DNA from 2 places in the Janthinobacterium sp. GW822-FHT07A03 genome. Region 2 is predicted to be linked to the other one. Evidence: predicted binding sites of a transcription regulator. Region 2 holds the regulator's gene; the other holds the start of a gene.

Region 1 (4,645 bases), on a different contig from region 2:
CTTATCGAGCAGCAGCACGTCCACGTCGCCGGCCGCTTCCACGGCGCGGCCCGAGGTGGCGATCACATTGGCCTGCATCATGCGGCTCATGCCGGCCACGCCGATGGCCGACAGCAGGCCGCCGATGGTGGTCGGAATCAGGCACACGAGCAGCGCGATCAGCACGGTGATCGTCACCGGCGTGCCGCTGCCGGCCGCCGCCACGGAAAACAGCGAGTACGGCAGCAAGGTCACGGTGACGATCAGGAACACGATCGACAGGGCCACCAATAAAATCGTCAGGGCGATCTCGTTCGGCGTCTTCTGGCGCTTGGCGCCTTCGACCATGGCGATCATGCGGTCGATGAAGGCTTCGCCCGGGTTGACGGAAACGCGCACCAGCAGCCAGTCGGACAGCACGCGGGTGCCGCCCGTGACGGCGGAAAAGTCGCCGCCCGATTCGCGGATGACGGGCGCCGATTCGCCCGTGATGGCGCTTTCGTCGACGGAGGCCACGCCGGCCGTCACTTCGCCGTCGGCGGGAATCACGTCGCCCGCCTCGACCAGCACCGTCATGCCCTTGCGCAGGTCGGTCGCAGGCGTGGGCAGCCAGGAGGTGCCGTATTTCGGCGTTTGCATTTTCTTTGCCATCACCGTCTGCTTCAGCGCGCGCAGGGAGGCCGCCTGGGCCTTGCTGCGGCCTTCGGCCAGCGCTTCGGCGAAGTTCGCGAACAGCACGGTAAACCACAGCCACACGGCGACGGCGACGATGAAGCCGAACGGCGCTTCACCCTGGCCATTCAGGGCCTGGATGGCCAGCAGGGTCGTGATGATGCTGCCGACATAGACGACGAACATCACGGGGCTGCGCCACTGCGTGCGGGGGTCGAGTTTTTTGAACGCATCGACGATGGCTGGGCCAATCAGTGCGGAATCGAACAAAGTCAGGCTTGTGCGTGACATGGTAGCCTCTTATTTGATGAAAAGTTGCAGGTGTTCGACGATCGGGCCCAGGGCCAGCGCGGGAACGTAATTCAATACACCAACCAGCACGACGACGCCGATCAGCAGACCGATGAACATGGGACCATGCGTCGGCATGGTGCCCGCGTTGGCCGACAGGCGCTGCTTGGCCGCCAGCGAACCGGCCACCGCCAGCACGGGCACGATCACACCGAAGCGGCCGAACCACATGGCGATCGCCAGCATCACGTTGTAGAACGGCGTGTTGGCGGACAGGCCGGCAAACGCGCTGCCGTTGTTGTTGGCCGCCGACGTGAAGGCGTACAGAATCTCGGAGAAACCGTGCGCGCCCGGATTGGCCACGCCGATCTTGCCCGGTTCGACCATCACGGAGATCGCCGTGCCCGTCAATACGAGGGCTGGCGTAATCAGGATGGCCAGCGACACCATCTTCATTTCATACGCCTGGATTTTCTTGCCCAGGTATTCAGGCGTGCGGCCTATCATCAGGCCGGCGATGAAGACGGCCAGGATGGCGAACATCAGCATGCCGTACAGGCCCGTGCCCACGCCGCCGAAGATCACTTCGCCGAACTGCATCAGCAGCAGCGGCACCATGCCGCCCAGGGGCATGTAGGAGTCGTGCATGGAATTGACGGCACCGCACGATGCGGCCGTCGTCACCGCCGCGAACAGGGTCGAGGAGCTGATGCCGAAGCGCGTTTCCTTGCCTTCCATATTGCCGCCCGATTGCAGGCTGCTGGCCTGCTGGTCCACGCCCAAGGCCTGCAAGGCAGGATTGGCTTGCTGCTCGGCGCTCATCACGCCGGCCGTCATGACGACAAAGATCAGGGTCATCGCGGCCAGCACGGCCCAGCCCTGGCGCATGTCGCCCACCATGCGGCCGAACGTGAAGCACAGGCCGGCGGGAATGATGAAGATGGCCAGCATCTGCAGGAAGTTCGACAGCACGGTGGGGTTTTCGTACGGGTGCGAGGAATTGGCATTGAAGAAGCCGCCGCCATTCGTGCCCAGCAGCTTGATCGACTCCTGCGACGCGACGGGGCCCATGGCGATTGTCTGCGTCGTCGCCACTTGCGCTTCCATCACGGGTTTGCCGGCGGCGTCCAGCACGGGCTGGCCGTCAGCCGTCACCTTCGGCGTTTCATACGCCACGTGGTCGAGCAGGGTCACTTCCTTGTAGGCGGAAAAATTCTGGATCATGCCTTCGCCCATGAAGACGACGGACAAGGCCAGGGACAGCGGCAGCAGGATATACAGGGTCGAGCGCACCAGGTCAACCCAGAAATTGCCGATCGATTTGCCCGAGCGCGAGGCGAAGCCGCGCACCAACGCGAAGATCACGGCGATGCCGGTGGCCGCCGAAAAGAAGTTCTGGCATGCCATGCCCAGCATCTGCGTCAGATAGCTCATGGTCTGTTCACCGCCGTAGCCCTGCCAGTTGGTATTGGCGACGAAGCTGACGGTGGTATTGAACGAGGAATCGGGGCTGACGGCGCCCAGGCCCTGGGGATTCAAGGGCAGGAAACCCTGCAGGCGCTGCAGGCCGTAGACGAAGACGGCGCCCACGGTATTGAAGACGATCAGGGCGATGGCATAGCTTTTCCAGCCCATGGCCTTGTCGGCGGGAAGGCCGGACCAGCGGTACAGCAGGTTTTCCAGCTTTTGCAGCCAGCCCAGGCCGCGCACGGGGCCATCGCCGGCCACCCTGGCCATGTACAGGCCCAGCGGATAGCCGGCGGCCAGCAGCACCGCCAGGAAGGCCACCAATAACAGTATCGATTGCGTCGTCATCACAGTTCCTCCGCCTTCAGCAGCGCCACCAGCAGGTACACGAGCAGGCCGGCCGAGACGACGGCGCCCAGCACATAAAACGCGTTCATTTGACGCTCCCTAATTTGTCGCAGGCGACGGCAAAGCCGGCCGCCACGACGAAAAACACGGCAATCAAGCCGAGATATACGAGATCCATTCCCACCCTCATTCAGGTTTGTTTTGATAGTGAGCAGATTAGCCAAAAGGGTCTAAAAAATTCGTAAAGACTGGGAAGGCAGCTGTAAACAAGATGTAAAAAAGGCGGCTTTACCGCATTAAATCCATCACAATTGGCGCAAAACCACGCGCGCGGCGCACCGTTGTTGCCCTGGAGTAGCGCTATTGCTCGCCGGACAAGATAGAATGCGCGAGCGTCCGCACAAGGACGCCAAGCCTGCCGCACTGCCCTCCCCCAGTGACGCTGGACGGGATATACTGTATATTCATACAGTTATCGCCGCCGCTGTCATTGCGCCCCGCAGTGCCCTGGCCTGGCGTTCCAACCACTGTCTTTACTTAGCTTGAACACGTATGGCCACTAAAAAACCAGCATCCGACTACAGCGAATCATCCATCCGTGTCCTGAAAGGACTGGAACCCGTCAAGCAGCGCCCGGGGATGTACACCCGCACTGAAAATCCGCTGCACATCATTCAGGAAGTGATCGACAATGCCTCCGACGAGGCGCTGGGCGGTCATTGCACGCATATCGCCGTGACGCAGAACACGGATGGCAGCATCACCGTCGAAGACAATGGCCGCGGCATTCCCGTCGGCCTGCACCCGGAAGAAGGCGTGCCGACGGTGGAAATCGTGTTTACACGGCTGCACGCGGGCGGCAAGTTCGACAAGGGTTCGGGCGGCGCCTACGCGTTCTCGGGCGGCTTGCACGGCGTCGGCGTGTCCGTCACCAATGCGCTGTCGACGCGCCTGGAAATCACCGTCTGGCGCAAGGAAAGCGACGGCAACGGCCTGCATCACATGGTGTTTGCCAACGGCGACGTGATCGAGCCCCTGAGTTCCCGCCCCGCCCCGCGCGACGGAAAAAAATCGGGCACGCGCGTCACGGCCTGGCCCGATGCAAAATACTTTGATTCGCCGAACATCTCGCAAACGGAGCTGCAACGCCTGCTGCGCTCGAAAGCCGTGCTGCTGCCGGGCGTCACCGTCACGCTGACCAACGCGAAGACGGGCGATACGCAGACCTGGCAGTACGCGGAAGGCTTGCGCGGCTACCTGACCGAAACGCTGGCGCAGGTATCGAATGGCGAAACCCTGATTCCCCTGTTCGAAGGCGCGCAATACGCGGGCCCGGACTCGGAAGGATTTGCCGAAGGCGAAGGCGCGGCCTGGGTCGTGGCGTGGACGGAAGAAGGCGCCATCGTGCGCGAATCGTATGTCAACCTGATTCCCACCTCGAATGGCGGCACGCATGAATCGGGCTTGCGCGACGGCCTGTTCGGCGCCGTGAAAAACTTCGTCGAAATGCACTCGCTGCTGCCCAAAGGCGTGAAACTGCTGCCGGAAGACGTGTTCGCGCGCGCTTCCTTCGTGCTGTCGGCCAAGGTGCTGGACCCGCAATTCCAGGGCCAGATCAAGGAACGCCTGAATTCGCGCGACGCCGTGCGCCTCGTGTCGACCTTCACCAAGCCGCCGCTGGAACTGTGGCTGAACCAGCACGTCGATTATGGCAAGAAGCTGGCCGAGCTCGTGATCAAGCAGGCGCAGTCGCGCCAGCGTTCACTGCAAAAAGTGGAAAAGAAAAAATCCTCGGGCGTGGCCGTATTGCCGGGCAAGCTGACCGACTGCGAATCGTCGGACATCGCGCGCAATGAACTGTTCCTCGTCGAGGGCGACTCGGCGGGCG
Region 2 (4,645 bases):
AGGAGCCGGGCTTCCGCTATGGCCGCCAGGGCAACCCGACCGTCTCAGCGCTGGAAGACAAGGTCAACAAGATGGAAGACGGCGTGGCGACCCTGTGCTTTGCCACCGGCATGGGCGCCATCGGCGCCGTGGTGCAGTCCTTGCTGCGCGCGGGCGACCATGTCGTGTCGTCGGCCTTTCTGTTTGGTAATACCAACAGCCTGTGGCAAACGGTGACGGGGCAAGGCATCGGCGTGTCGTTCGTCGATGCCACTGATGTGGCGAACGTGGCGGAGGCCATCACGCCGGCCACGCGAATTGTTTTTGTGGAAACTATTGCCAATCCTCGCACGCAGATCGCCGACCTGGCAAAAATCGGTGACTTGTGCCGCGAGAAGGGTATTTTGTACATCGTTGACAACACCATGACGACGCCATACCTGTTCCGTCCGAAAGCCGTGGGCGCGGGCCTGGTGGTCAATGCGCTGACGAAATCCATCGGCGGCCACGGCAATGCCCTGGGCGGCAGCTTGACGGATACGGGTGTGTTCGACTGGACGCAATATCCGAATATTTTCGAGAATTACAAAAAAGCGGCGCCCACGCAGTGGGGCATCGCGCAAATCCGCGCCAAGGCCTTGCGCGACTTCGGCGCCTCGCTGGGGCCGGAAGCGGCGCACCATATCGCCGTCGGCGCGGAAACCATGGCCTTGCGCATGGACCGTACCTGTTCGAACGCCCTGGCGCTGGCCACCATGCTTGCCGCCGATCCGCGCGTGGCAGCCGTGCATTACCCGGGCTTGCCGTCGCACCCGCAGCATGCGCTGGCGACGGACTTGTTCCGCAGCTATGGTTCGCTGTTCAGCTTTGAATTGAAGGATGGCATCGACTGCTTCGATTTCCTCAATCGTTTGAATCTGGCCATTCCAGCGAGCAACCTCGGCGACACGCGCACCCTGGTCATTCCCGTCGCCCACACGATCTTCTATGAGATGGGTGCCGAGCGGCGTGCCAGCATGGGTATCGCCGAATCGCTGATCCGCGTCTCCGTCGGCATCGAGGACGAGGTGGATCTGCTCGAGGATTTCCGCCAGGCACTCGATGTATAAGTCGCCGGACAAATGAAAAGGGCCGCAACAGTCATGTTGTTGCGGCCCTTTTTGTGTGCAGTCGTTTAATGCCAGCTGCGCATCAAGCCCACGGCCAGGCCTTCCAGGGCGAATTCGTCTTCCGGCGACACGGTAATGACCTTGAAGTCGGGGTTTTCCGGCAGCAATTCGATGACGGAGCCCGTCTTCTTGTAGCGCTTGACGGTGACTTCGTCACCGATGCGGGCGACGACGATCTGGCCGTTCTTGGCGCTGTCGACCTTCTTGACGGCCAGTAAATCGCCATCCATGATGCCGGCGTCGCGCATGGACCAGCCGCGCACCTTCAGCAGGAAGTCGGGCTTGGCCGAGAACAGGGCCGGGTCCACGTTGTAGCTCGCTTCCAGGTTTTCCTGCGCCAGGATGGGCGAACCGGCCGCCACCCTGCCGATCAGGGGCAGCGACATCAGCAGCGCCGCCGGCACTTTCGATGGCGGCGCTTCGGCCGCCGCGCCGATCAGGCGGATGCCGCGCGAGGTGCCGGGCGAAATCTCGATGGCGCCCTTGCGGGCCAGGGCCTGCAAATGCTCTTCGGCCGCATTGGCCGATTTGAAACCCAGTTCATTGGCGATTTCGGCACGGGTGGGAGGAAAGCCCGTGTTTTCAATCGCGTCCTTGATCAGGTTCAGGATTTGTTCTTGTCGTGCTGTCAGCTTGATCATGAGCGGTGGGTGCATACTGAAATGCTGTCTATATGAACAGTCTGTATTTTTGTACAGTATCGTCCACTATGCAAGGGGATTTCCGTGTTTTCGGCGAATTTCGCAAGAAATACTTGTCCGCGGTCGGAAAGTGCGGTGGCGCGCGGCCTTTTCGGGCGCTGGTGCAAGCAATGATTGAAACGTTTGCAAAAGGCGGTTATAATCTTCGGCTGACCTTCCCACACCCGTCTTGACGCCGGGGTGGGCGATTATCAATCCGACCTGAAGGAGTTTGCATGCGTCATTATGAAATAGTCTTTATCGTCCATCCGGACCAAAGCGAGCAAGTGCCCGCGATGATCGAACGCTACAAAGCCAGCGTAACCACCCGCGGCGGTTCGGTTCACCGCGTGGAAGATTGGGGCCGCCGTCAAATGGCTTACTCGATCCAAAAGCTGCCTAAAGCACACTACATCTGCCTGAACATCGAATGCGACAACGAGACCCTGGTCGAGTTGGAAACAGCATTCAAATTCAATGATGCCGTGTTGCGTCACCTGACCGTTAAAATGAAGAAAGCTGAAACAGCTCCTTCGCCGATGATGAAATCGGTACAACGCGAAGACGCGGCCAAAAGCCACCGCACCGAAGCACCAGCAGCCGCTCCAGCCGCAGCAGCAGCTTAATTCTTGACCAGGATCGTGCGCTGAACCAGCTACAAGTCACCGCCATCATTGCCGAGCGCGAAATATTGCGCTATACCCCGGCAGGGCTGCCGATTGTGAATGCAGTATTGCAACACAGTTCGCAGCAGATGGAAGCAGGGATTGCCCGTTTGACCGAGTTTGATGTTGCCGCGCTAGCCGCTGGCGAAATTTCAGGCAGGTTCAGCCAGGCAAGCTTGGGCGGGGTGTATCAGTTCACGGGTTTCCTGGCCAGGAAGAGCCGCAACAGCAAGAGTTTGGTGTTTCACATCATTGATTTTAGTGCAGTCAATTCTGACTAGCGCATTTTAGATACAGGAGCCTGACATGGCATTCGGTAAAAAGTTCGACAAAAATAAGCTCAAGCTTAAAGAAAAACGCAAACAGCAAAACCCTTTGTTCAAACGTAAGAAGTTCTGCCGCTTCACGGCAGCTCACGTTGAGCAAGTCGACTACAAAGACGTCGACACGCTGAAAGACTTCGTCCAGGAAAACGGCAAGATCATGCCAGCACGCCTGACCGGTACCAAAGCGCACTACCAGCGCCAAGTCGACACCGCAATCAAGCGCGCTCGCTTCCTCGCGCTGCTGCCATACACCGATCTGCACCACGCTTAATCGGTCAGATATTCCTGGAGAAGAACTATGCAAATCATTCTGTTAGAAAAAGTTGTAAACGTCGGTAACCTCGGCGAAGTCGTCAAAGTCAAAGACGGTTACGCACGTAACTTCCTGATCCCGCAACGCCTGGCACGTCGTGCTACGGCAACCGCTGTGGCTGAATTCGAAGTCAAGCGCGCCGAACTGGAAAAAGCTGCTGCCGCCAAACTGGCCGCATCGCAAGCCCAGGGCGAAAAACTGAGCGGCCTGACCGTTCAAGTTGCTCAAAAAGCTGGCGTCGATGGCCGTCTGTTCGGTTCCGTCACCAACTTCGACATCGCTGAAGCGCTGACCAAGCAAGGTTTTGCTGTTGAAAAAGCACAAATCCGCATGCCTACCGGCCCGCTGAAGATCGTTGGCGAGCACAACGTTTCGGTTGCTCTGCACACCGACGTGGTCGTGGAAGTTGTTATCGCTGTCGTTCCAGACGCGAACGCGTAATCGTCTGCGGGCCTGGCCCGCAAGCGCTACCGCACTATGAAAAGCCGGGTTCGCCCGGCTTTTTTGTGGCCTTTTTTTCGCTCATTTTCAGCCCTTTATTTTTGCCAGTACGCCGAAGCGGGTATAATTCGCGCCATGAACGCCCCCTCTGATCCGCAACTGGATTCCCTCCGTATTCCGCCGCATTCGATCGAAGCAGAACAATCCGTTATCGGTGGTCTGCTGCGCGACAATGCCGCCTATGACCGCATCGCCGACTTCATGCATGCGGAGGATTTCTATCGCTATGACCATCGCATCATCTTCGAGCAAATCGTCAAGATGGTTAACGCTTCCAAGCCAGCCGATGTCATTACTGTTTTTGAAACCCTGACCCAGCTCGGCAAGGCCGATGATGTGGGCGGACTCGCTTACCTGAACGCCATGGCGCAAAACACGCCATCGGCCGCGAACATCCGGCGCTATGCCGAGATCGTGCGCGACCGCGGCGTGCTGCGCAAACTCATCACCGTCGCTGACGATATCTCCGGCACGGCCTTCAGCCCGCAAGGCAAGGAAGTCAAGCAGATGCTTGACGAGGCCGAGTCGAAGATTTTCGCCATCGCCGAAGAAGGCGCGCGCGGCGCCCAGGGCTGGACCGCCATCCAGCCCCTGCTGACGCAGGTGGTCGAGCGCATCGACGAGCTGTACAGCCGCGACAACCAGAGTGAAATCACGGGCGTGCCCACCGGTTTCATCGACCTCGACCGCATGACCTCCGGTCTGCAGCCGGGCGACCTGGTGATCGTGGCGGGCCGTCCGTCGATGGGCAAGACGGCGTTTTCCGTCAACATCGGCGAAAACGTGGCCATCGACAGCGGCTTGCCCGTGGCCGTGTTCTCGATGGAGATGGGCGGCGCCCAGCTGGCCATGCGTATGCTCGGCTCCGTCGGACAGCTCGACCAGCACCGCCTGCGCACGGGCCGCCTGAACGACGAAGACTGGCCGCGCCTGACGAATGCGATCCAGAAGATGAACGACGCGCAGTTGTACATCGATGAAACGCCGGCGCTCAACTCGATCGAATTGCGCG

Evidence for each region. The regulator LexA, encoded in region 2, represses DNA repair genes until DNA is damaged. The targets are predictions, from matches to a motif close to ACTGTATNNNNATACAGT.
Region 1: the regulator LexA is predicted to act here: its motif matches at 3,213-3,230, upstream of AC1RJW_RS10245 (DNA topoisomerase IV subunit B).

What each region holds. Positions count from the first base shown of each region.
Region 1 covers NZ_JBXAKW010000003.1:139,298-143,942, forward strand. The annotation lists gene kdpB (potassium-transporting ATPase subunit KdpB) at 1-942, opposite strand, end outside; gene kdpA (potassium-transporting ATPase subunit KdpA) at 952-2,757, opposite strand; gene kdpF (K(+)-transporting ATPase subunit F) at 2,757-2,846, opposite strand; gene AC1RJW_RS10245 (DNA topoisomerase IV subunit B) at 3,310-4,645, shown strand, end outside.
Region 2 covers NZ_JBXAKW010000001.1:324,198-328,842, forward strand. The annotation lists gene AC1RJW_RS01460 (cystathionine gamma-synthase family protein) at 1-1,088, shown strand, start outside; gene lexA (transcriptional repressor LexA) at 1,154-1,789, opposite strand; gene rpsF (30S ribosomal protein S6) at 2,065-2,454, shown strand; gene priB (primosomal replication protein N) at 2,475-2,774, shown strand; gene rpsR (30S ribosomal protein S18) at 2,800-3,090, shown strand; gene rplI (50S ribosomal protein L9) at 3,118-3,573, shown strand; gene AC1RJW_RS01490 (replicative DNA helicase) at 3,709-4,645, shown strand, end outside.